3 regions of the Kitasatospora sp. NPDC093550 genome follow, and region 2 is predicted to be linked to each of the others. Evidence: riboswitches for the same ligand, from Rfam matches in the RefSeq annotation. Region 2 holds a riboswitch; each other region holds the start of a gene.

Region 1 (7,818 bases), on a different contig from region 2:
CAGGGGTTGCCAGGTGGGGGTGGCGAACTCGGTGTTGATGGCCTCGGCCAGGTCCTGGACGGCGGCCGTGTAGTTCCGGTACTCGGCCAGGTCGGTGCGGGACGGGTAGGCGAAGGCGATGTGGACCACCCGGTCGTGCCACTCGGGGCGGGTACGGAGCAGGTGCCGGTAGGCCTGGAGGCCGCGGACGATGTTCTTGCTCAGCTCGGTGCGGTCGACCCGGACGATGGTGCGGCGGTCGCCGACGGCGGCGCGCAGGGCGGTGAGGCGTTCGTCCACGTCGGGGCGGTGGGCGCGTTCGCGCAGGAAGTCGGCGTCGGCGCCGAGGGCGTGGACGCCCAGGTGGGTGGTGCGGCCGTCGTGGGTGACGGTGAGCGCCTCGTGGTCGATCGTGGCGCCGAGGAGGTCCTGGCAGCAGGCGGCGAAGGCGCGGGCCCAGCGTTCGGTGAGGAAGCCGGCCCGGTCGGCGCCCAGGATGCCGGTGAGGACGGCACGGGCGACGTCGTCGGGGAGCAGCCGGTAGTACTCGGGCGGGGCCCACGGGGTGTGCGAGAAGTGGCCGATCCGCAGGTCGGGACGGGCTTCGCGGAGCAGGGCCGGGGTCAGGGAGAGGTGGTAGTCCTGGACCAGGACGGCGGCGTTCGGGGCGGCTTCGGCGGCCAGGGCGTCTGCGAAGGCGCTGTTGTAGGCCTGGTAGGCGGCCCATTCGGTGCGGAAGCCGGCGTCGAAGGCGGGCGCGGTGGGCGTCGCGTAGAGAAGGTGGTGGACGAACCAGAGGGTGGAGTTGGCGACGCCGTTGTAGGCGCGGGCGAAGGTCTCGGGGTCGATGTCCAGCATGCGGACGGCCTGGCCGCCGACGTCGTGGCCGGCCAGGTCCAGGCGGCCGTCGGGAGCGTCCGCGGCCGCTCTGCGGTCGGCGTCGTTGAGGGCCGCGCAGACCCAGACGGCGTTCGGGTCGTCGATCGCGGAGAGGCCGGAGACCAGCCCGCCGCCGCCGCGTCGCAGGGTCAGCGTGCCGTCGTCGGCGGTGCTGAACGACACCGGTCCCCGGTTGGAGGCCACCAGGACGGGGGCGGTGCCGGTCGCACTCGAACGTTCGGTCGTGAGATCGCCCATGGTTGGGATGTTGCCGGGGCTCCGGGGTGGCAAACCCGTCAATGGCGGGTGGCGTATTCGGGGACGGTGTGCATGGGGGGGCGTTCCAGGGCGGTGACGGGGTGGGTGTGGCCGGTGAAGGCGCGGGTGTCCGGGTCGCGGGTGAACTGGGTGAGCTCGGGGCGGACGAGGTCGGCGGAGGCCTTGAGGCGGTGGGTGCGGTCGAGGCGTTCGAGGGCGGTGCGGTAGATGGTGGCGGCCATCCGGCCGAGGGCCTGGCCGTCCTGGTGGCGGTGGTGCCGGACGCCGACGTCGACCTGGGCCAGGGCGTCCAGTCCGACCAGCTCCAGCGCGTCGACCAGCAGGCCGAGCTCGACGCCGTAGCCGGTGGGGAAGGGCAGCCGTTCGAGCAGGGAGCGGCGGGCCGCGTACTCGCCGCCGAGAGGCTGGACGAAACCGGCGAGTTCCGGCCAGTGGAGGTTGAGGAGGGGGCGGGCGACGAGTTCGGTGACCCGGCCGCCGCCGGCCGGGACGACGGCGCCCGATTCGGTCTCCAGGGGGCGGTCGTACATGGCCTTGACCAGGTGGATGGACTCGTCGGTGAGCAGCGGGCCGATGATCCCGGAGACGAAGGCGGGGTCGAACTCGCGCAGGTCGGCGTCGACGAAGCAGACGATGTCGCCGTGGGTGACCAGCAGCGAGCGCCAGAGCACCTCGCCCTTGCCGGGGGCGGCGGGGAGCCGGGGCAGGATGGCGTCGCGGTGCTCGACCCGGGCGCCGGCCTCGGCGGCGACGGCGGCGGTGGCGTCGGTGGAGCCGGAGTCGACCACGACGAGTTCGTCGACGAGCGGGAGGCGTTCCATCAGCTCGCGGCGGACGGTGCGGACGATGTCGCCGACGGTGGCCTCCTCGTCCAGGGCGGGGAGGACGACGCTGACCGTGCGCCCGGTGCGTTCCTTGGCCGCGAGGAGGGTGCGGACCGGCCGGTCGGCCGCGCTCCAGGAGCGCCGGCGCAGCCAGGACGCCGCCTGCGGGAGGAGCTCGGGGGTCGGTTCGGCGGGCACGGAAGTCTCCTCGGCGGGTCGGGTGGAACGGCTCATCTCGCGTGGCGGACGGTCCCGTTCAGGATTGACGCCTTCGGATACAGTCTTCGTACAGCGGTCGGACCTTCGCACGCCGGGGTCACCGTTGAGCACCACCACAATTTCACAAGCTCATCCAGAGGGACTGAGGGAACGGCCCGTTGACGTCCCGGCAACCTTCCCGCGCGGCTGTCGTCGACAGGCCGGCGGGACAGGTGCCAATTCCGGCCTGTGGCGCGACCGCGCCGCGGGGAAGATGAGGAGAGAGGCCTCGCCATCATGGCTATCGACACCGCCGCACCCGTTTCCGTGGACCTCGGCCCGGCCGCCGCCCTGTCCTGTCGGGAGTGCGGAACCCGATTCCCGCTCGGTCCCAGCTTCGCGTGCCTGGAGTGCTTCGGCCCGCTGGAGATCGCCTACGAGTTCGGCAGCGCGGGTGCCGAGGAGCTGCGCAAGCGGATCGAGGCCGGTCCGACCTCGATCTGGCGCTACGCGCCGCTGCTGCCGGTGCCGGCCGACGTGGCCTCCAAGCCCAACCTCAACCCGGGCTGGACCCCGCTGGTGAAGGCGGACAACCTGGGCCGGGAGCTCGGCTTCACCGCGCCGCTGCACATCAAGGACGACTCCGGGAACCCGACGCACTCCTTCAAGGACCGCGTGGTCGCGTGCGCGATCGAGGCGGCGCGGGCGTTCGGCTACACCACGCTGTCCTGCTCCTCCACCGGCAACCTGGCCGGTGCGGTGGGCGCGGCGGCCGCCCGGGCCGGGTTCCGGTCCTGCGTGTTCATCCCGCACGACCTGGAGCAGGGCAAGGTCGTCATGGCCGGGGTGTACGGCGGCGAGCTGGTCGGCATCGAGGGCAACTACGACGACGTGAACCGGTTCTGCTCGGAGCTCATCGGGGACCCGGCCGGCGAGGGCTGGGGCTTCGTCAACGTCAACCTGCGGCCGTACTACGGCGAGGGCTCCAAGACGCTGGCGTACGAGATCTGCGAGCAGCTCGGCTGGCGGCTCCCCGAGCAGATCGTCATCCCGATCGCCTCGGGCTCGCAGCTGACGAAGATCGACAAGGGGCTGCAGGAGCTGATCAAGCTCGGGCTGGTCGAGGACCGGCCGTACAAGGTCTTCGGCGCCCAGGCCGAGGGCTGCTCGCCGGTGTCGGCCGCCTTCAAGGCCGGCCGGGACGTGATCAAGCCGGTCAAGCCGGACACCATCGCCAAGTCGCTGGCGATCGGCAACCCGGCCGACGGCCCGTACGTGCTGGACATCGCCCGCCGGACCGGCGGTGCCGTGGAGGACGTCACGGACGCCGAGGTCGTGGCGGCGATCCGGCTGCTGGCGCGGACCGAGGGCATCTTCGCCGAGACCGCGGGCGGGGTGACGGTCGGCGTGCTGAAGAAGCTGGTCGAGACCGGGCAGCTGGATCCGGCCAAGGAGACCGTCGCGATCAACACCGGCGACGGCCTGAAGACCCTGGACGCCGTCGCCGACGCCGGGATGAGCGCCGTCATCCGCCCGACGCTGGACTCCTTCCGCGCCGCCGGCCTCGCGTCCGCCTGAACCACCCCCCACCCCGCAAGGAGAGCCATGAGCGCCACCGTCCGCATCCCGACCATCCTGCGCACCTACACCGGCGGCGCCGCCGAGGTGACCGCCGAGGGCGCCACCCTGGCCGAGGTCATCGCCGACCTGGAGAAGAACCACGCGGGCATCTCCGCCCGCATCCTGGACGACACCGGCAAGCTGCGCCGCTTCGTCAACGTCTACGTGAACGACGACGACGTGCGCTTCGCCGAGGGCCTGGCGACCGAGATCAAGGACGGCGCCGGCATCTCGATCATTCCGGCGGTGGCCGGCGGCTGCTGAGCCGCGCCCCGCCATTCGGCCGCCCGCGCGCACGGAATTCCGTTCTCCGTACGCGCGGGCGGCTCGTTGCATTCCGGCTGGAATATTTCCGGGTGGAGTCGGAGTAGAGTGTCGCTCGGTTGGGAACAGGGGTTCCCTCTCGGCCCCGCGCGCGCGTCCTGCCGGAAGGCGTCCGGACGGTGAGACCGGCCGGGGAAACCTGTCAGGCCGGTGTCAGAATTACCGCGGGGATTTGGGTAATTCGTCCGCTATGTCCGGCGTTAAATGCCGAGATTTTCCCGATTCGGCCCGTCCTGTCCCTTGCCGCTGCGGCGGAATTACCGGCGGTTGACCCTGTTGCAGAGGGCGTCGGTCCGGATACATTCAGCGGCGGTCGACGCAATCACCCGCTCACCGGAGGCCGTTGGGCGCTCCGCGCGGTGGGTTGCGGCGTGCACGGCTGCGCCCAGGGGGGGTTCCCCGGGCCGGCCTTCAAACCAACCCGGGCCCGCGACCTGCGGGACCGTGAAGGGCCAGCACAGCACTAGGGGAGTTCGGAATGGCTCAGGGCACCGTCAAGTGGTTCAACGCGGAGAAGGGCTACGGCTTCATCGCGGTCGACGGTGGTGCGGACGTCTTCGTCCACTACAGCGCGATCCAGATGGACGGCTACCGCACCCTCGAGGAGGGCCAGCGGGTCGAGTTCGAGATCTCTCAGGGACAGAAGGGCCCGCAGGCGGACATGGTCCGCGCCGCGGGCTGACCCCTTCCGACCCCAGGAGCTCGGCGCGGCCCTACGGCTGGTGACCACTCGCTTCTCGACGGGCCCGTACGACACGTGTCGTACGGGCCCGTCGGCGTTCCCGGGCTACCCCGACGACGGCTCGCGGGTTGCCCATTGGGCTTGCACTCGACCACCCGGAGTGCTAATCATTGGCGTTAGCACTCACAGTGTGAGAGTGACAGCGGACCGGGTCGGTGAGGCCCCCGGGAGCGGCAGGGAATGGACCTCCGCGCACCAGGGCCGTCCGTCGCGGGCACCCCTTGGTCCGAGCAGTCGACCGTGTCCCGGAGGACCACTTCTGATGGCCAAGATCATCGCCTTTGATGAGGAAGCTCGCCGCGGCCTTGAGCGTGGCATGAACCAGCTCGCCGACGCAGTGAAGGTCACGCTCGGCCCCAAGGGTCGCAACGTCGTGCTGGAGAAGAAGTGGGGCGCCCCCACGATCACCAACGACGGTGTCTCCATCGCCAAGGAGATCGAGCTCGAGGACCCGTACGAGAAGATCGGTGCGGAGCTCGTCAAGGAGGTCGCCAAGAAGACGGACGACGTCGCGGGTGACGGCACCACCACCGCCACCGTGCTCGCCCAGGCCCTGGTTCGCGAGGGTCTGCGCAACGTCGCCGCCGGCGCCAACCCGATGGCCCTGAAGCGCGGCATCGAGAAGGCCGTCGCCGCCGTCTCCGACCAGCTGCTGGCCCAGGCCAAGGACGTGGAGACCAAGGAGCAGATCGCCTCCACCGCCTCCATCTCCGCCGCCGACACCCAGATCGGCGAGCTGATCGCCGAGGCCATGGACAAGGTCGGCAAGGAAGGCGTCATCACCGTCGAGGAGAGCAACACCTTCGGCCTGGAGCTCGAGCTCACCGAGGGCATGCGCTTCGACAAGGGCTACATCTCCGCCTACTTCGCCACCGACCTGGAGCGCATGGAGGCGACCTTCGAGGACCCGTACATCCTCATCGCCAACTCCAAGATCGGCTCGGTCAAGGACCTGCTCCCGCTGCTGGAGAAGGTCATGCAGAGCGGCAAGCCGCTCGTCATCATCGCCGAGGACGTCGAGGGCGAGGCCCTGTCGACCCTGGTCGTGAACAAGATCCGCGGCACCTTCAAGTCCGTCGCCGTCAAGGCCCCGGGCTTCGGCGACCGCCGCAAGGCCATGCTCGGCGACATCGCCATCCTCACCGGTGGCACCGTGATCTCCGAGGAGGTCGGCCTCAAGCTGGAGAACGCCGGCATCGACCTGCTGGGCACCGCCCGCAAGGTGGTCATCACCAAGGACGAGACCACCATCGTCGACGGTGGCGGCGACAGCGAGCAGGTCGCGGGCCGCGTGAACCAGATCCGCGCCGAGATCGAGAACAGCGACTCGGACTACGACCGCGAGAAGCTCCAGGAGCGCCTCGCCAAGCTGGCCGGCGGCGTGGCCGTCATCAAGGCCGGCGCGGCCACCGAGGTGGAGCTCAAGGAGCGCAAGCACCGCATCGAGGACGCCGTCCGCAACGCCAAGGCCGCCGTCGAGGAGGGCATCGTCGCCGGTGGTGGCGTCGCCCTGCTGCAGGCCGGTGTCGCCTTCGACAAGCTGGAGCTGGACGGCGACGAGGCCACCGGTGCCAACATCGTCAAGGTCGCGCTGGAGGCCCCGATCAAGCAGATCGCGACCAACGCCGGCCTGGAGGGTGGCGTCGTGGTGGAGAAGGTGCGCAACCTCCCCGCCGGTCACGGCCTGAACGCCGCCACCAACGAGTACGTCGACCTGGTCGCCGCGGGCATCATCGACCCGGCCAAGGTCACCCGCTCCGCGCTGCAGAACGCCGCCTCCATCGCGGCGCTGTTCCTCACCACCGAGGCCGTCATCGCCGACAAGCCGGAGAAGGCCGCCGCGGCCGCCGGCGGCGGCATGCCGGGCGGTGACATGGACTTCTGATCCTGATCGCTTCGATCGGATCGGCAGGACCTCGTCCGCGTGGGCGGTTCCCTTCGGGGGGCCGCCCACGCGGCGTTTCGGCGTTCGGGGGAGTTGAGGGGAGGATGGACGGATGGCTGCTGACGACATCGAGACCGCCCTGCACAACGCGCGGGCACTGATCCTGGCCGACCTCACCGCCCGGGACGTGGCGGACGCCGCCGTCGTCTCCCTGGTGGAGCAGGCCGTCACCCACCGGCGCTGGTGGCTGGAGCAATGGCCGGACGGCACCGAGTACGTGCTCGGGCTGGTCGCCCAGGACGTCCAGGACGCGCTGCTGGAGGCGTACGGACGGTGGCCGCTGTGCACCGCCTGCGCGGCCGACGGTGACCCGCACGCGCTCAGCGTGGAGCCGGAGTTGGGGCCGGAGCCGCACTGGGTGTGCGGCAAGCAGGGCGCGGTGGTGGCGCCGGTGGGGGAGCTGGTCTAGGCCCTCAAGAGAGGGCCTAGCCGGCCAGCTCGTGGAGTTCGGCCGTCAGGTTGGTGCGGGCGGCCGCCGTGAAGCGCTCGCGGGCGGTGGGGGTGCGGTAGAGCGCGGGCAGGGCCAGGAGCTGCCGCAGGACGGCGGCGCGGCCGGCCCGGAAGTCCGGCTCGGGGACGAAGCCGTACTCCTCGCGGACGGCGGCCGCGTACCCCGCGTACGCCTCGGGGGTGCCGCCGAGGACGGCGAGGTCCGCGTCGCAGAGCACTTCGCCGTCGCGGTCCCCGGGCGCCGGGTCGTGGCTGACGGTGAGCAGGACGAGGCGCTCGACCTCGGTGACGCGGTCGGCGGGCAGGCCGGCGGCGGTCAGCGCGCGGACGGCCAGGGCGGCGCTGCGCTCCTCGTTCTCGGTGCGGTCGGGGCGGTAGACGGCGTCGTGGAACCAGGCCGCGAGGCGGACGGCGTCCGGGTCGGCGGCGTGGCCGGCGAGGTCGTCGACGTGCCGCAGGACCGCGCGCAGGTGGTCGGTGGTGTGGTAGCGGCGCTGCGGCTCGGACCAGCGGCGCAGCAGCTCCCGGCCGTACGGCTCCGGGTCGGGGGTGGTGCCGCAGCGGTGCAGCAGGGCGGT
Region 2 (7,818 bases):
GCAGCACCAGCCACGTTGCACCCGAGGGCGAACGCCGCCCCTTCGCGAGCGGCTGGACCATCTTCGCCGGCGTGATGCTGATCGCCGGCGGCATCATGGCGATCTTCGAGGGCATCTCGGCCATCACCAAGGACGACCTGATCGTCGTCACCCGCAACTACGTGTACCAGATGAACACCACGGGGTGGGGATGGATCCACCTCATCCTCGGAATCGTCATCGTCCTCGCGGGCGCGGCGCTCTTCAGCGGTGCCACCTGGGCCCGTGCGGTCGGTATCGTCGTCGCTGCGCTCGGAATGATCGCCAACTTCCTGTGGCTGCCGTACTACCCGTTCTGGGCCATCGTCCTCATCGCGGTCGACGCCTTCGTCATCTGGGCGCTCTGCGTCGGTACGACCAGGAAGCCCGCCTGACGGCAACCGCGGTCCCCGTCGTCCGCGACCCCGCCCCGCCGACCGGAACCCGTCCGGTCGGCGCGGTGCGCCTCAGCCGGAGGTGAGCCCGAGGAAGTAGGCGCGGTCCGGCAGGGCGGGCGGCAGCGGGTAGTCGAGCAGGACGTGCAGGTTGCACGCGGCGAGGGTGTAGGAGTGCAGCAGCAGATCGGCGGTGGTGTCGGCGCCGAGCCTGCGCAGCACGGTCTTGACGGTGCGGCTCCTGGTCGTCCGCTCCGCCCAGAGGGCCCGCCGCTGCGGGTCGTCGCCGAGCAGGTCGAGCACCTCCTTGGCGCGGGCCGCGCGGGCCGCCCGGGCGGCGAGGTCCGGAGCGGGCCCGGCGCCGCTCGCGCCGCCGCCTCCGCCGGCCGCGTCGGCCGCGTGCGCGTAGGCGTCGGCCACCCGGTACGGCGACTGCGCGATGTGGACCAGCGCACCGGCCGGCCCGCCGTCGCGGCCGAGCCGCTCGGACCACTGGACCAGCTCGCTGCGCCGCAGACTGGTGCCGACGTCGTACATCACGCTCTTGATCCGGACCAGCGCCAGCAGTTCGCCGAGCACCGGGAACCGCGAGGCGGGGAACGACTGCCAGGTCATCCCGGCCGAGGCGTTCACCACGACGATCTCGTCGACGTCGTAGTGGGCGCGCGGGTGGTCGGGGCGCCGCGCCCGTTCGGGCAGCCCGACCAGCCACTCGTCGGCCATGTTGTCGTACACCCCGCCGTCGGTGAGCACCAGGTCGGCGGTGGCCCCGGTGGGCCCGGCGGGCGGCGGGAAGCGGTGCGGGGCGGTCGGCAGGCGCCGGACGGCGAAGGCGCCCGGCAGGCAGGCCGAGGCCTGGACGGCGGTGGAGAGCCGCAGACCGCCGGGCACACCGGTGCCGTAGCGGAAGCCGTAGACGAACCCGGGCGAGAAGTAGAAGTGGTCCCCGCTCTGCAGCTCGGTGGCGCAGAAGACGTGGTCGACGGAGCGCTCGACCGCGGCCAGGCCCGTCGCGGCGCCGTCGCGGTGGAAGAACTCGCGCGCCAGCGCCCGGTCCACCACCGCGCTGCGCCGCTCGAACACCAGCACCGCGCCGGCCAGGAGCAGCAGCCCGGCGCCCAGCAGCACGCCGGAGAGCAGCCGCAGGCCGTCCACGGCGGTGGCGGCGACCCCGGCGAGCAGGGTCAGCAGTGCCACGCCGGCGAGGGCGAACAGCGAGCGCACGTACCGGTTGGTGGACGGCCCCCAGAAGAACAGTCCGGTGCGGGCGCAGTGGCGGATCAGCGGGCGGACGCGCTCGGCGAACTCCGCGCCCGGGTCCTGCCGGTAGTCGGTCTCGTGGGCGACCACGCCGTTGGCGACCGAGCCGCCGGACACCGAGGAGATCGCCACCACGTCCTTGTGCCGGCCGCAGTCGGCGAGGTACATCAGGGCGCCGACGCCCCACAGGGTGGCGCGGTAGCCGCCGCCGGAGAGGGCCACTCCGATGCGGGCCATGATCAGACCTCCACGGTCGTGCCCGCGGCCGCCGTCGCCGGATGGACCGCGGTGCAGCGGCGCACGCGCCGGCGCGCGGGGTCGGCCCACGGTTCGGTGGTGCGGCTGCGGTGGGTGAGGACGAGTTCGGTCGGCCGGGCGCCGTGACCGTCGTCGGTGAGCGGCGGCCGGCGGCCGCCGTGCTCCAGCAGGAGGGCGAAGGTGGAGCCGTCGGGGACGGAGGCGGCCGGCCGTTCGCCGCGGAGCAGGTCGGGGGCGAGGCCGTGCAGGTCCTTGCGCGCGTCCGGCAGTTCCAGGGCCCGGGCGATGGAGCGGATGTCGTACGACTCGGGCATGGGAGACCTCGGAAAGGACTCCGGGGGAGGTCGGCCACCGCTCAGGCCGCGCTCCCGACTCCTCCACTCTGCCACGATCCGGGCGGTTCGCGGGAGGGGGGCGGCGGGTACCCGGAACCGGCTCGGTGCCGGAGGGATTGACGCGCTGAAGGTCGAACGGTCGACCGGCGACGCGCGGCTGTTCCGGGGGCAGGGGCGGGGAAGGGCGCGGAAAGGGTTTGGCGGGCGGGCCGGGGAATCTTGTATGGTTCCTGGCGAATCATCCAGAGGGGTGGAGGGACCGGCCCTACGAAGCCCCGGCAACTCCCCGGTCGACTCGGCGTCCGAAGTACGCGCCGCGCCGCCTGGGATCAGTGCCAACTCCGGCCTGTCGCCACTGTGGCGCGGGAAAGATGAGGAGACACGGTGCTCTCTGTGCTGTCCTTCGCCCGGGCGCTTCCCGCCCCGGCCCTTCCGCGTACCCCTCTCGTGCCCGGCGCAGGCGACCGGCCGACTTCTCCGGCCCGCCCCCGCTGACCACACCCCCCACGGCTTCCCACCCGGAGCCTCCGCGAGCGCTGCCCACCCGCCGCTCGCGGGATTCGAGACGGAGTACCCATCCATGCAGAACACGAGCGGCGTCGGCGTGCTCGACAAGATCACCTCGATCCTCGGCACCCTGGAGGCCGGACCGGCCACGCTGGCCGGACTCGTCGCCGCGACCGGCCTGGCGCGGCCCACCGCGCACCGGCTCGCGGTCGCGCTCGAACACCACCGGCTGGTGAGCCGGGACCTGCAGGGCCGGTTCGTCCTCGGCCCCCGGATCGGCGAGCTCTCGGCGGCCGCCGGGGAGGACCGGCTGCTGGCCGCGGCCGGCTCGGTCCTCACCCACCTGCGGGACGTCACCGGTGAGAGCGCCCAGCTGTACCGCCGTCAGGGCGAGATCCGGATCTGCGTGGCCGCCGCCGAGCGGCTCTCCGGGCTGCGCGACACCGTCCCGGTGGGGATCACGCTGCCGATGAAGGTGGGGTCCGCCGCCCAGGTGCTGCTGGCCTGGGAGGAGCCCGAGCGGCTGCACCGCGGCCTGCAGGGCGCCCGCTTCACGGCCACCGCGCTGAGCGGCGTCCGGCGCCGGGGCTGGGCCCAGTCGATCGGCGAGCGCGAGCTCGGGGTGGCCTCCGTCTCGGCTCCGGTGCGCGGACCGTCCAACCGGGTGGTGGCCGCCGTCTCGGTCTCCGGCCCGATCGAACGGCTGACCCGCCACCCCGGCGCCCAGCTCTCCCAGGCCGTGATCGAGGCGGCGAACCGGCTCACCGAGGCGCTGCGGCACCCGTGACCGGCCGGGTCCGCCCGCCCGCCGCGCGCCGTACGGTTCAGGCCCGGGCCCGCCGCAGCGCGCGGGAGGGGCGGGGGATCCGGCCGACCACCGAGCCGATCAGGGTGCCGATCGACACCCCGAACACCGCCGACACGGCCGCCAGGACGGACTGCGCGCCGTTGCCGACCTCGATCTGCGCGGTGTTCAGCAGGCCGAAGGAGCCGGGCACCACGATCCAGAACGCCGGGAGGTAGAGCACCTGCCAGAGCGGACCGCCGGGCAGCCAGTGCACCAGGGTGGCCGCGCCCGCGGCGGAGACCGCGCCGGCCAGACCGCCGATCGCCGCCCCGTGCGCCGAGCCCACCGCCACCTGGACGGTGACGCTCACCGCGATCACCGCGACGATCCACGGGATGGCCGGGGGCGGGGTGTGGACGTTGATCACCACCCCGGCCACGGCGATCGCCAGCCCCAGCCCGATCACCCACCAACTCGGCCGGGCCACCTGGACGTTGGCCAGGGCGGTGGCCGGCATGCCGATCGCGGTCGCGGCCGCGGCCACCCCGGCGAGGAAGAGCGCCAGCTGCACCGCGCCGGACACCAGCCGGGCCGTACCGGCGCTGGCCGCGCCCGCGGCGATCTCCGACAGCCCGGTGACCAGCAGCCCGCCCGGCAGCAGGATCGCCAGCGTGGCCACGATCGTCCGCAGCGCGCCGTCCAGCAGCCCGGCCCGGGCGAGCGACAGGACCAGCAGCGCGACCAGGAACCCGGCCGTGACCGGCAGCAGCGGCCGCAGGTACGGCAGCCGCCGGGCGGCGACGGTCAGGCCCACCACGATCAGCGAGCCGAGCCCGGCCGCCAGCACGTTCGCCGCCACCGGCTGCAGGAAGAGGCAGACCCCGACGCCGACCGGCAGCGCCCCGAGGTCCGCGACCCAGGTGGGCCAGCGGGCGGGCGCCCGGCGGATCCGGTCCAGTTCGGCGAGCGCCCGGGGCCCGTCGAGCTCGCCCGCGCGCAGCCGGTGCACCAGGTGGAGGACGTCGGCGGTCTGCTCGAACCGCAGCGCGGCGCCGACCGGCTGGAACCGGGTGCCCTCGTCGGCGGACAGGGTGACGAACAGTCCGTTGGTCAGGGCGGCGACCCGGACCTCCGGGGCCCCCATGGCCCTCCCCAGGCCGTGGAGCTCCTCCTCGACGTCATGGACGGGAAGGCCGCCGCCCAGCAGGGCTTCGCCCAGTTCGAGCAGCAGACGGCGGAGCGGATCGGGCGGGGCGTCGGCGACCCGGACCGGGGGAGACGTGCTAGGCATGGCACGTATCGTCCCATCCCGCCCGGTTCGGTCCGACTGTGCCCCGGTCTGATCGCTTCCGGTGCGGGGTCCGTTCGCTCCCCGCCCGGGTTCGTTCGACTGCCCGTCCGGCCGCCTCCGCAGTCGGCACCACGCCCGCCGCCAGGGCTCCGGTCCGCTTGTGAGGCCCCCGTGAAGGTGGCGGGTGGGGCCGGTGATCGGCCGTTGATCGGGCGTAGACGGCGAGCCTGGAGCATCGGGAACCGGAGGGAACCGGTTCGCGGGCCACAGCCTGATCACCGGGTCCCGTGCGACCGGACCACAGGCCGCGCGGGTGCCCAGTGCTGCAGCCGTCGGACCGGACCTCCGGTGAGTGTCCGAACCACGGAAGGGCAGACGAGGCATGGACAGCGGGCAGTCGTTGCAAGCGGTGAGGACGGCGGCGGGCTTCGGCGAGCTGCTGCGGGTACGGCGCGAGCGGATCGGGCTGACCCAGCAGTGCCTGGCCGACCACGCGACCCTCAGCGTGCGGGCGATCCGGGACATGGAGAGCGGCCGGGTGCGCCGCCCCCGCAACGAGACCGTCCGGCTGCTGGCGGACGCGCTGCGGCTGGAGGGTCGCAGCCGCACGGACTTCGAGGAGGCCGCCCGCCGCCACCCGCTCGCCGGCGAGCCGGTGACGCCCCCCGCCCCGGCCGCCCCGCCGGTGCCGCGCGGGGCGATGGTCGGCCGGGAGATGGAGACCGACGTGCTGGCCGACGCCTTCGCGGTGCACGGGGACCGGCTGGTCGCGCTGGTCGGGCTCGGCGGGGTGGGCAAGACCCGGCTCGCCCTGGAGGTGGCCCGTCGGCTGCACCAGGGCGCCCACTGGCCGGTCCGCTGGGTCGACTGCGGCGGTGGCCCGCACCCCTGGCGCGGCCTGCTGGACGACTTCGTCCGGGAGATCGGCGACCGGCCCGCGCTGCTGGTGCTGGACGGCGCCGACGGCGGGGTGGACGCCGGGCAACTGGACGGGCTGTTCCACCACTGCCCCGGCCTGCGGGTGCTGATCACCGCCCGGGAGGCCCGGCCGCTGCCCGGCTGCCAGGTCATCCCACTCGCGCCGCTGCCCGTACCGGCCCCCGAACTCGACGCCGAACCGGAGGCGTTGGCCCAGGTCGGCGCCGTGCGGCTGCTGCTCTCGCACCTGTGCCGGCTGCGGCCCGGCTACACCCTGGAACGGTCCGAGGCGCCGGCCGTCGCCGAGCTGTGCCGCCACCTGGACGGCCTGCCGGGCGCCCTGGAGCGTGCGGCGGGCTGGGCGCTGGTGCAGTCCACCGGCCAGCTGGTGGCCCGGCTGGCGGCCTCCCCGTTCACGCTGGCGGCGCCGCCGCTGGTGTACGGCGCGCGCGGCGACGTGCGGGACGAGGTGGAGCCCGCCATCCGGCGACTGACGGAGCGTCAGCGCGCCCTGCTGGAGGTCCTCGTGGACGAGCCGGCGGACTGGTCCGGGGAGGACGCGGTGGTCCGCAGCGGCTGGGCGCCGCAGACCTGCCTGGCGACGGTGCACGAGCTGCTGTCGCGCGGGCTGATCCGCAGCGTGCCCGCCCGGGGCGGCGTGCGCTTCACCGTGCTCAACCTCTGCCGGCGCCTCGTCCGGGAGGAGCCGGGCCTCCGGCTCGCCCCGACCGGGGACGTCCCGCTGCTGGCCGTCGCGGGCTGAGCGACGGCCCCGGCGTCCCGGGGGCGCCGGCCGTGCGGCAGTGCCGGTGCCGCGGCCGGGCGCCGATTCTGCCGCAAGGTGCCGCAGGACCTGCCGCTTGCCCGGCCCGGGCGTTCCTAACGTTCTCGGTGGGGCCGGGCCGTCGCGGAACACGCGCCGGAACTCCCGGACCGCCGGCCGGGCGTCGGCGGAATTCCATCGCCGATCTCTACCGATGAGGGCTGAGTTGTGGAGCACGCACACGCCGAACACGGCGGGCTGGACGTCGTCGTGACGACGACGGCCTCGGATTCGCACACCTGGAACCTGGTGTTCCTGCAGCTCCTGCTGGAGGAAATGGGCCACCGGGTGACCAATCTGGGCGCCTGCGTCCCGGACGCGCTGCTGCTCGCCGAATGCCGCCGGATCGAACCGGACCTGATCGTGATCAGCAGCGTCAACGGGCACGGCCACCAGGAGGGCCTGCGGGTCGCCCCCGCGCTGCGCGCCTGCCCGGAGCTGCGGACCACGCCGACCGTCATCGGCGGCAAGCTCGGCATCGCCGGGGCCGACGACCCCGACCGCGAACGCACGCTGCTGGCGGCCGGCTTCGACGCCGTCTTCGAGGAGGGCACCTCGGTGGAGGCCTTCCGCGAGTTCGTCGACGGGCTGCGCTCCCGGGTCCTGCTGTGACCAGCTTCGGGGCGTTCGTCGCGCAGGCCGCGGAGGCCGGCGCGCTGGTGGTGCAGCCCCGGATGGGCATGGCGGAGGCGGCCCCGATGCGGGCGGGCCTGCTCGCCACCCGGGGGGCGGCCGCCGTCACCGTCGGCACCATCACGCTGGACAGCTACACCCGCACCGGCGACCTCGACATGGCGCGGCGCGCCCTGGCCGCCGGGGCGGGCCTCAACGGCTACCCGATCGCCACCCACCCGGTGGAGGTCACCCGGGCGGTGCTGCACGGGGTCGCGGACGCGGGCTTCCCGGTGCAGGTCCGGCACGGCTCGGCGGCACCGGAGGGGATCGTCCGGGCGCTGCTCGCGGCCGGCCTGGACGCCACCGAGGGCGGGCCGGTCTCCTACTGCCTGCCGTACGGCCGCACCCCGCTGCACGAGGCGGTGGCCCGCTGGCGGACCAGCTGCGAACTCCTCGCCGCCCGGCGGGACTCCGGCGCCGAACCGCACCTGGAGACCTTCGGCGGCTGCATGATGGGCCAGCTCTGCCCGCCCTCGCTGCTGATCGCCATCAGCGTGCTGGAAGCCCTGTTCTTCCGTCAGCACGGGCTGCGCAGCATCTCGCTCAGCTAC
Region 3 (7,818 bases), on a different contig from region 2:
CACGCCCTCCAGCGACGGGGCGTACTTGCCCTTGGTCAGGGCACCGCCCTGGCCGGCGAAGTTGTGGCACTGGGCGCAGTTGGTGCGGAACAGCTCGCCACCCTTGGAGATGTCCTCGGGGTTGGTCGAGGTGTACTGCTCCTCCTTCGGGGTCACCGGGCCGGGACCGAGGGAGGCGACGTAGGCGGCGAGCTGGTCGATCTCGGCCTGCGAGTAGATGTTCTTCTTGCGCGGCACCTGGGCGCCGGGCTGCTGGGCCGGCATGCGGCCGGTGCCGACCTGGAAGTCGACGGAGGCGGAGCCGACGCCGACCAGGCTCGGACCGTCACTGCCGCCCTGGCCGTTCAGGCCGTGGCAGGAGGAGCAGCCGACGGCGAAGAGCTTCTTGCCCTCATCGATCGCGAGCGACTGCGCGGCGACGTCGGCCTGCGCCTTGTCGGCGGGCGCGAACGCGGCGTACAGCCCCCCGGTTGCCGCCAGGGCGAGAAGTAGGACGACCAGCGCCGCCAATGGGTGGCGCCGTCGTGCGGAGAGCTTTTTCACGGAATAACCCCGGTGTCAGGATCTGGTCGACTGGTGGGTGCACCCGGCGGCCGGTCTGGCCGGCACGAGGCTGCCTGTCTAGGGCTGCGCGCGCGGTCGGTCGGTGGGAGCGTCGGCACCGGCAGAAGCGGCCCGTCGCCGGTGAGGGCGGGGGCCGCAGCCGGTGGCCAGCGACCTGATCAGCTGGTTACTTGATCAGGTAGATGGTCGCGAACAGGCCGATCCACACGACGTCGACGAAGTGCCAGTAGTACGACACGACGATCGCGGCGGTGGCCTGCTCGTGCGTGAAGCGCTTGGCTGCGTACGTCCGTCCCAGGACCAGCAGGAAGGCGATCAGACCACCCGTCACGTGCAGGCCGTGGAAGCCGGTGGTCAGGTAGAACACCGTGCCGTACGGGTCGGAGGACAGGGACAGGCCGTCCTCCTTGACCAGCGCGGTGTACTCGTACACCTGGCCGCCGATGAAGATCGCGCCCATTGCGAACGTGAGGATGAACCACGCCCGGAGCTTCTTCACGTCACCGCGCTCGGCAGCGAAGACACCGAGCTGGCAGGTGAGCGAGGAGAGCACCAGGATCGTGGTGTTGACCGAGGAGAAGGGCACGTTGAGAGCGTGGGCCTTCTCGGTCCAGAACTCGGCTCCCTTGACGGAGCGGAGCGTGAAGTACATCGCGAAGAGGGCCGCGAAGAACATCAACTCGGAACTGAGCCAGACGATCGTTCCGACGCTGACCATGTTCGGCCGGTTGACCGATCCGTGCGCGTGCCCGGTTTCTACTGCTGTTGCTGTCGCCACGACGGACATTATGTCGGTCCCTTATTCCGTCTTCACGCCGGGGGGTGTCCCTCGGAGTGTCCGGTGCGTGCGGTATGCCCGCTTGGGGGTCGACGGGGTGCCCGGACGGGGGCTGAGCAGCGGCGTGTCCCTTTTCTGACGGTTCCTCGGAGCGGCCCGCGACCCCGTTGCCCGGCGCGTCGTTGCACGGTCGGAGTAGCCGTGAGAGGTAGGGGAGCGGGTCCCGGGTCGGCCGTACGGGTGGACCGCGCGGCTCGGGGTGACGGGTCCTCCGCCGGCCGGGTGAGTGCCGGGCGCGGCGGCTTGAGGAGGAACGTGCGCGAGGGGGACTCGGCGGCGGGTGATCGGGAGTAGCATCCGGGTCAGGCGAACGTGGTCCGGATCACACTTGAGGGAGCAGGGTCCATGGCGTACACGACCGATGAGACGCTCACCGTCCTCGTCTACAGCGACGACCGCAACACCCGCGAGCAGGTGCTGACGGCGCTCGGCCGCCGGCCCGCCGAGGATCTTCCGGAGTTGTCCTACCTGGAGTGCGCGACCACCCCCGCGGTGCTCAAGGCACTGGAGAAGGGCGGCGTGGACCTCTGCGTGCTGGACGGTGAGGCGGTGCCGGCCGGTGGACTGGGCCTCGGGCGCCAGTTGAAGGACGAGATCTACGGCTGCCCCCCGGTGCTGGTGCTGATCGGCCGGCCGCAGGACTCCTGGCTCGCCGCCTGGAGCCGGGCCGACGCCGCGATCTCCCACCCGGTGGAGCCGGTGGCGCTGGCCGAGGCGGTCGCCACCCTGCTGCGGGCGCGGCTGGCGAAGCGGGCCCCGGCAGCCCGTTGAGCAGGGCCGTCTCAGAAGGAGAGAAGACGGGGCCGTAGGGGCCGCGCCGCTCGATAGGCTGACTCCATCCGTACGGACGTCCTCCGGAGCCCGGGGGAACCGACAACAGCTGGAGTCAGCCATGGTGAACGTGAACCCTGCGAACGGCGGTAGCGACCCCGCGCAGGTGGTCCGCTCCTGGCCGGACCTCCTCGCGGCGCTGTTGAAGGGGGAAGACCTCGACCGCTCGTCCACCGCGTGGGCGATGGACCGGATCATGAGCGGCGAGGCGTCCCCCGTCCAGGTGGCCGGCTTCATGATCGCGCTGCGGGCCAAGGGCGAGACGGTCGACGAGGTCACCGGTCTGGTGGACGCGATGTACGCGCACGCCGAGCCGCTGGACATCCCCGGCCCGGCGGTGGACATCGTCGGCACCGGCGGCGACCGGGCGAAGACCGTCAACATCTCCACGATGTCGGCGATCGTCGCCGCGGCGGCCGGCGCCAAGGTGGTCAAGCACGGCAACCGGGCCGCCTCCTCGTCCAGCGGCTCCTCGGACGTGCTGGAGAAGCTCGGCGTGGCACTGGACCTCTCCGCCCGGCGGGTCGCCGAGGTGGCCGACGAGGTCGGGCTCACCTTCTGCTTCGCGGCGAAGTTCCACCCCTCGATGCGGCACGCCGCCACCGCCCGGCGCGACCTCGGGGTGCCGACCGCGTTCAACATCCTCGGCCCGCTGACCAACCCGGCCAGGGTCACCTCCCACGCGATCGGCTGTTTCGACACCCGGCTGGCCGGGCTGATCGCCGGGGTGCTCGCCCGGCGCGGCTCGACGGCGCTGGTCTTCCGCGGCGACGACGGGTTGGACGAGCTGACCATCACCACCACCTCGCAGGTGTGGGTGGTGCGCGACGGCGTGGTCACCGAGACCTCCTTCGACCCGCGTGAGGTCGGCATCGAGCTGGTCGGCATCGAGTCGCTGCGCGGCGGGGACCCGGCGTACAACGCCGAGGTCGCGCGCCGGCTGCTGGCGGGGGAGCACGGGCCGGTCCGGGACGCGGTCCTGCTCAACACGGCGGCGGCGCTGGTCGCGCTCGACCTGGGTGAGGCGCCGCTGGCCGAGCAGCTCGCGGCGGGCATGGCGCGGGCCGCCGGGGCCATCGACTCGGGTGCCGCGCAGGAGCTGCTGCGGCGCTGGTCGGAGGCCACCAGCCGGAACTGACGCGGTGGTCGGGAGCCCGTACCGGTGCGCCGGTGCGGGCTCCCCGGCTGTCCGGATGGTGGACCACTGTTTGACCACCCGGCGGACGCGACCTAGAGTCATCGCCAGGTCATGAGTGGCAGCGACAAGCCCCAGCTTGCTGTCCGGCAACCCTCCGTCCGTGGCGGGGTGCCCTGGGTGAGGACCGGGTCGCCACGGCAAGCCGTCCGTGCGACAAGCGCGGACGCCCGACGACTAGCACTCCCGGGGTCCCTTACCCCGTGAAGGAGTGCATCCTCATGTCCCTCTCCACCTCCACCGAGGTCCTCGCCCCGCTCGCCGTGCTGGGCTCCGACGTCCAGGTCCCGCTCGCCAGCGGGGAGAAGGTCGGCTACGCGGCGCTCGACTACGCGGCCAGCGCGCCGGCGCTGCAGCGGGTGTGGGACGACGTCGCCGCCTACGCGCCGTACTACGGCAGCGTGCACCGCGGCGCCGGGTACCTGTCGCAGCTGTCCACCGACCTGTTCGAGCAGAGCCGCCGCACCGTCGCCGAGTTCCTCGACCTGCGCGAGGGCGACCAGGTGGTCTTCACCCGGGCCACCACCGACTCGCTCAACCTGCTGGCCGCCGCCGTCCCGGCCGGCACCCGGGTGTTCGCCTTCGAGACCGAGCACCACGCCTCGCTGCTGCCCTGGGCGCACGCCGGACTGGACGTCACCTACCTGCGGGCGCCGCGCTCGCGGGCCGAGGCGGTGGCCGCCCTGGACGCCGCGCTCGCCGGGGCGCCCGAGGGCCCGAAGCTGCTCTGCGTCACCGGCGCCTCCAACGTGACCGGCGAGCTGTGGCCGGTCGCCGAGCTGACCGGGACGGCGCACCGGCACGGCGCGCGGGTGGTGCTGGACGCCGCCCAGCTGGCCCCGCACCACCGGGTCTCGGTGCGCGAGCTCGGCGTCGACTGGATCGCCTTCTCCGGCCACAAGCTCTACGCGCCGTTCGGCGCCGGGGTGCTGGCCGGCCGGGCGGACTGGCTGGACGCGGCCGATCCGTACCTGGCCGGCGGCGGGGCGACCCGGACGGTGGCCCGGGAGGCCGACGGCTCGGTGGCCGTGCAGTGGCAGACCGGCCCGGCCCGGCACGAGGCCGGCTCGCCGAACGTCATCGGCGCCTACGCGATCGCCTCGGCCTGCCGGGCGCTGCGGGAGGCCGGCTTCGACGCGCTGGAGGCGCGCGAGCGGCAGCTGGTCGAGCGGCTGACCGCGGGGCTCGCGGAGATCCCGGAGGTCAAGGTGCTCAACCTGTTCGGGGAGGGCTCGGCCCGGGTCGGCGTGCTGTCCTTCGTCGTCCGGGGCTGGAACAGCTCGCACTTCTCGGCCGCGCTGTCCGCCGAGTACGGCATCGGGGTGCGCGACGGCCTGTTCTGTGCCCACCCGCTGGTGCGGACCCTGCTCGGGGACGAGGACGTCGCCCCCTCCGAGTGCGGCGCCCCGGAGCCCTCGCTGCCGGGCGAGCGCAGCCTGAACGCGATCCGGGTGAGCTTCGGCGCCGGGACGCCGGACGAGCACGTCGACCGCTTCCTGACCGCCGTCCGCGAGCTGGTCACGGACGGCGCGGCGTGGAACTACCGCAACGAGGGCGGCCGTTGCGTCGCGGACAGCCGCCGCGAGGGCTGAGCCGTCACGTCCCGCTGCTCGTCGTCACTCGTCCAGGCCGAGGGCGAAGGCGGCTTCCAGGTCGTGCTGGGAGTAGGTGCGGAAGGCGATCTGGGTCTCGGTGTGGGCCACGCCCGGGACCTTGTTGAGCCGGCCCGGGATGACCTCGGCCAGGTCGTCGTGACGGCGCACCCGGACCATCGCCACCAGGTCGTAGCCGCCGGTCACCGAGTACACCTCGCTGACGCCCTCGATGGCGGCGATGGCTTCGGCGATCTCCGGGATGCGGTCGACACTGGTCTTGATCAGGACGATGGCGGTGATCACTGTTCGGGCTCCTTCGTGGGGTGCCGCCAGCGTATCGGGCGTCAGCCGGGTCGTCTCGGGGTGTGGCGGACCACGGTGCAGGCGTACAGGAAACCGGCCGAGAAGCCGATCACGTGGACCAGGTAGGCCACCCCCGGGCCCGCCGCGTGCACCGACCACCACTGCAGGGCGAACCAGAGGCCCAGCACCAGCCAGGCCGGGAAGCGCAGCGGCAGGAAGAACAGCAGCGGGACGAGCGTGGTCACCCGGGCGCGCGGATGGAAGCGCAGGTAGGCGCCCAGGACGCCGGAGATCGCGCCGGAGGCTCCGATGAGCACCCGGGTGGAATCCGGCGAGTGCGCCTCGGCGAGCGCGAAGCCGTACGCGGCCAGGCTGCCGGCGGCCAGGTAGAAGAGGGCGTACCGGGTCCGGCCCACGCGCCGTTCCACGGTGGGGCCGAAGACGTGGAGGAAGAGCAGGTTGCCCAGCAGGTGCAGCCAGCCGGCGTGCAGGAAGAGGCCGGTGAGGGCGGACAGCGCCGGGTGCTTGCCCGGTGTCGGGGCGGCCGGGCAGCCGGGGACCGGGTCCGGGGCCTCGGCCAGCTGTCCGGCGGTCAGCGGCCGCCCGGTCAGCAGTTCGGCGGGGACGGCGCCCCAGCGCTGCTCGTACCGCTGCTCCGCGCAGACCCGGGCCTGGCCGGTGCCGTACAGCGGATTGAGCCCGGCGGCCGGGCCGAGCAGGAAGACCAGGGTGTTGACCGCGATCAGGCCGTAGGTGACCGCCGGGGCGGGCGCCTGCGGCCGGCCGCCCCGCTCGGCGGTGTGGTCGGGGGCCGCGAGCGCCATGCGGCCAAGCATCCCTCGGGGCGCCGCAGGTGACACGGCGGTTTACGGCAGGTGGACTAGCCTCGCGATTCCGCTGACCGGTGGTCCTGATGGTTGCCCCAGGCAATAGGCTTGGGGCGGGCATTCCCGCCTCCCGCCGCCGATGCCGGGGCTCCGGGGGGAGCGCCTAGCCCACCCAGGGACCACCCGAGAGGACCCCCGATGACCGTCCCCGCCCTGACTGCCGAGACGCGCTGGCGCTGCACCCTGTGCGGCAACCTCACCCGGTTCGACGTGACCCGCACCGCGCGGGTGACCGAGTTCCTGCACTTCGACCTGGCCGGCGACTCCAAGGTCGAGGAGACCGAGGTCCTGAGCGAGACCGTCGAGTCGGTCCGGTGCCGCTGGTGCAACGCCGTGGACCAGGTCGAGCTGGTGGCCCGGCCGGGTGCCGAGGACCCGGAGGCCCCTGCCGAGCAGGGCTGATCCCGGGACGGGTGGCGGGCGGTGCGCGGCGCGCCCGTCCGCCGCACGGGACAATACAGAACAGACAAGACGCACGGAGCGTGACGACAGGGGGCGGTCGCGGCCGTACCCCGCCGGAACAGGATCGGAGCCGAGGACGTGGTGGACGCAGCGAAGGAGCCCGGCGAAGCGCAGGGACTTCCGCCCGCTGCGCAGGCGCAGGCGTCGGACCCGGGGGCGGGCCCGACGGAGAGCGCCGCGTCCGGAGCGGTCGGGCCCGCGGGTGGCGGGGGTTCCGAGCCCTCCGAGGGCTCCGAGGGCTCCGAGGGGGTCTCGGCGGAGCGCGCCGTGGAGAAGCTGGACCGGCCGCTGCCCGAGGGCGTGCGCCGGCGGGTGGTCGGGCTGGCCTCGGACGCGCTGGGCGGACTGCCGCCGGGAGAGCTCCCGCAGAGCCTGCGTCAGTACGTGAAGTTCACCCCCGCGCGGCGGGCCAAGTACGCGGCCACCGCGCTGGCGGCCGCGCTGGAGGCGGAGCCGGCCTTCCGGGTGCGGATAGCGGAGCGGCTGCGGCTGGGGCAGCCGGACCTGGTGCGGGCCCTGGAGTCCGGCAGTGTCCCGGGGGCCGCCGATCCGATGGACGTCGCGGCCGCCGCCTACCTGGTGCGCTCGGCGGGCTGGAGCCGGCTGGTCGCCGAGGCGGGCGAGGAGGCCGAGCGGGCCGGCGCCGAGGACGCGGCCGCGGAGGCGGCCCGGCTGGTGGAGAAGCTGCAGGCCGAACTGGCCGAGGTGCGGGCCGCCGCGCGGGCGGACCTGGAGCGGCAGCGCGCGGAGTTCGAGGGCGTCCGGCGGGAGGCCGAGTCGCTGCGCAAGAAGGTGCGTTCGCTGGAGAGCGACACCCGCCGGGCGCAGGCCGAGACGCGCCGGGTGGCCGGCGAGCTGGAGGCCGCGAAGGCCCAGGGCGCGGCCGAGCGCTCCGCGGCCGAGACCGAGGCGCGGCGGCTCCGGCACCGGGTCTCCGAGCTGGAGAACGCCGCCGAGCAGGGCCGCCGGTCGGCCCGCGAGGGGCGCAGCGTCGAGGACATGCGGCTGCGGCTGCTGCTGGACACCGTGCTGCAGTCGGCCCAGGGGCTGCAGCGGGAGCTGGCGCTGCCGGTGTCCCAGATCCGCCCGGCGGACCTGGTGGAGGCGGTGGTGCCGGGGGCGGCCTCGCCGCACGACGTGGCG

The links. Region 2 has a riboswitch for S-adenosylmethionine ahead of ACIRD3_RS07520 (IclR family transcriptional regulator). Riboswitches for the same ligand answer to the same signal wherever they lie in the genome.
Region 1: another riboswitch for S-adenosylmethionine. It lies ahead of thrC (threonine synthase); the one in region 2 lies ahead of ACIRD3_RS07520 (IclR family transcriptional regulator).
Region 3: another riboswitch for S-adenosylmethionine. It lies ahead of ACIRD3_RS31630 (aminotransferase class V-fold PLP-dependent enzyme); the one in region 2 lies ahead of ACIRD3_RS07520 (IclR family transcriptional regulator).

What each region holds. Positions count from the first base shown of each region.
Region 1 is NZ_JBIWJF010000038.1:1,397-9,214, forward strand. It holds gene ACIRD3_RS36095 (trehalose-6-phosphate synthase) at 1-1,116, opposite strand, end outside; gene ACIRD3_RS36100 (glucosyl-3-phosphoglycerate synthase) at 1,155-2,159, opposite strand; SAM riboswitch class I at 2,307-2,440, shown strand; gene thrC (threonine synthase) at 2,457-3,737, shown strand; gene ACIRD3_RS36110 (MoaD/ThiS family protein) at 3,765-4,043, shown strand; gene ACIRD3_RS36115 (cold-shock protein) at 4,582-4,785, shown strand; gene groL (chaperonin GroEL) at 5,108-6,730, shown strand; gene ACIRD3_RS36125 (hypothetical protein) at 6,843-7,199, shown strand; gene ACIRD3_RS36130 (hypothetical protein) at 7,216-7,818, opposite strand, start outside.
Region 2 is NZ_JBIWJF010000004.1:57,728-65,545, reverse strand. It holds gene ACIRD3_RS07535 (hypothetical protein) at 1-413, shown strand, start outside; gene ACIRD3_RS07530 (patatin-like phospholipase family protein) at 486-1,910, opposite strand; gene ACIRD3_RS07525 (hypothetical protein) at 1,913-2,245, opposite strand; SAM riboswitch class I at 2,502-2,644, shown strand; gene ACIRD3_RS07520 (IclR family transcriptional regulator) at 2,847-3,560, shown strand; gene ACIRD3_RS07515 (threonine/serine exporter family protein) at 3,598-4,851, opposite strand; gene ACIRD3_RS07510 (helix-turn-helix domain-containing protein) at 5,234-6,532, shown strand; gene ACIRD3_RS07505 (cobalamin B12-binding domain-containing protein) at 6,761-7,204, shown strand; gene ACIRD3_RS07500 (methylaspartate mutase) at 7,201-7,818, shown strand, end outside.
Region 3 is NZ_JBIWJF010000026.1:40,376-48,193, reverse strand. It holds gene ACIRD3_RS31650 (c-type cytochrome) at 1-543, opposite strand, end outside; gene ACIRD3_RS31645 (heme-copper oxidase subunit III) at 731-1,351, opposite strand; gene ACIRD3_RS31640 (hypothetical protein) at 1,748-2,173, shown strand; gene trpD (anthranilate phosphoribosyltransferase) at 2,295-3,371, shown strand; SAM riboswitch class IV at 3,479-3,597, shown strand; gene ACIRD3_RS31630 (aminotransferase class V-fold PLP-dependent enzyme) at 3,650-5,020, shown strand; gene ACIRD3_RS31625 (Lrp/AsnC ligand binding domain-containing protein) at 5,045-5,326, opposite strand; gene ACIRD3_RS31620 (rhomboid family intramembrane serine protease) at 5,368-6,150, opposite strand; gene ACIRD3_RS31615 (hypothetical protein) at 6,352-6,615, shown strand; gene ACIRD3_RS31610 (NYN domain-containing protein) at 6,943-7,818, shown strand, end outside.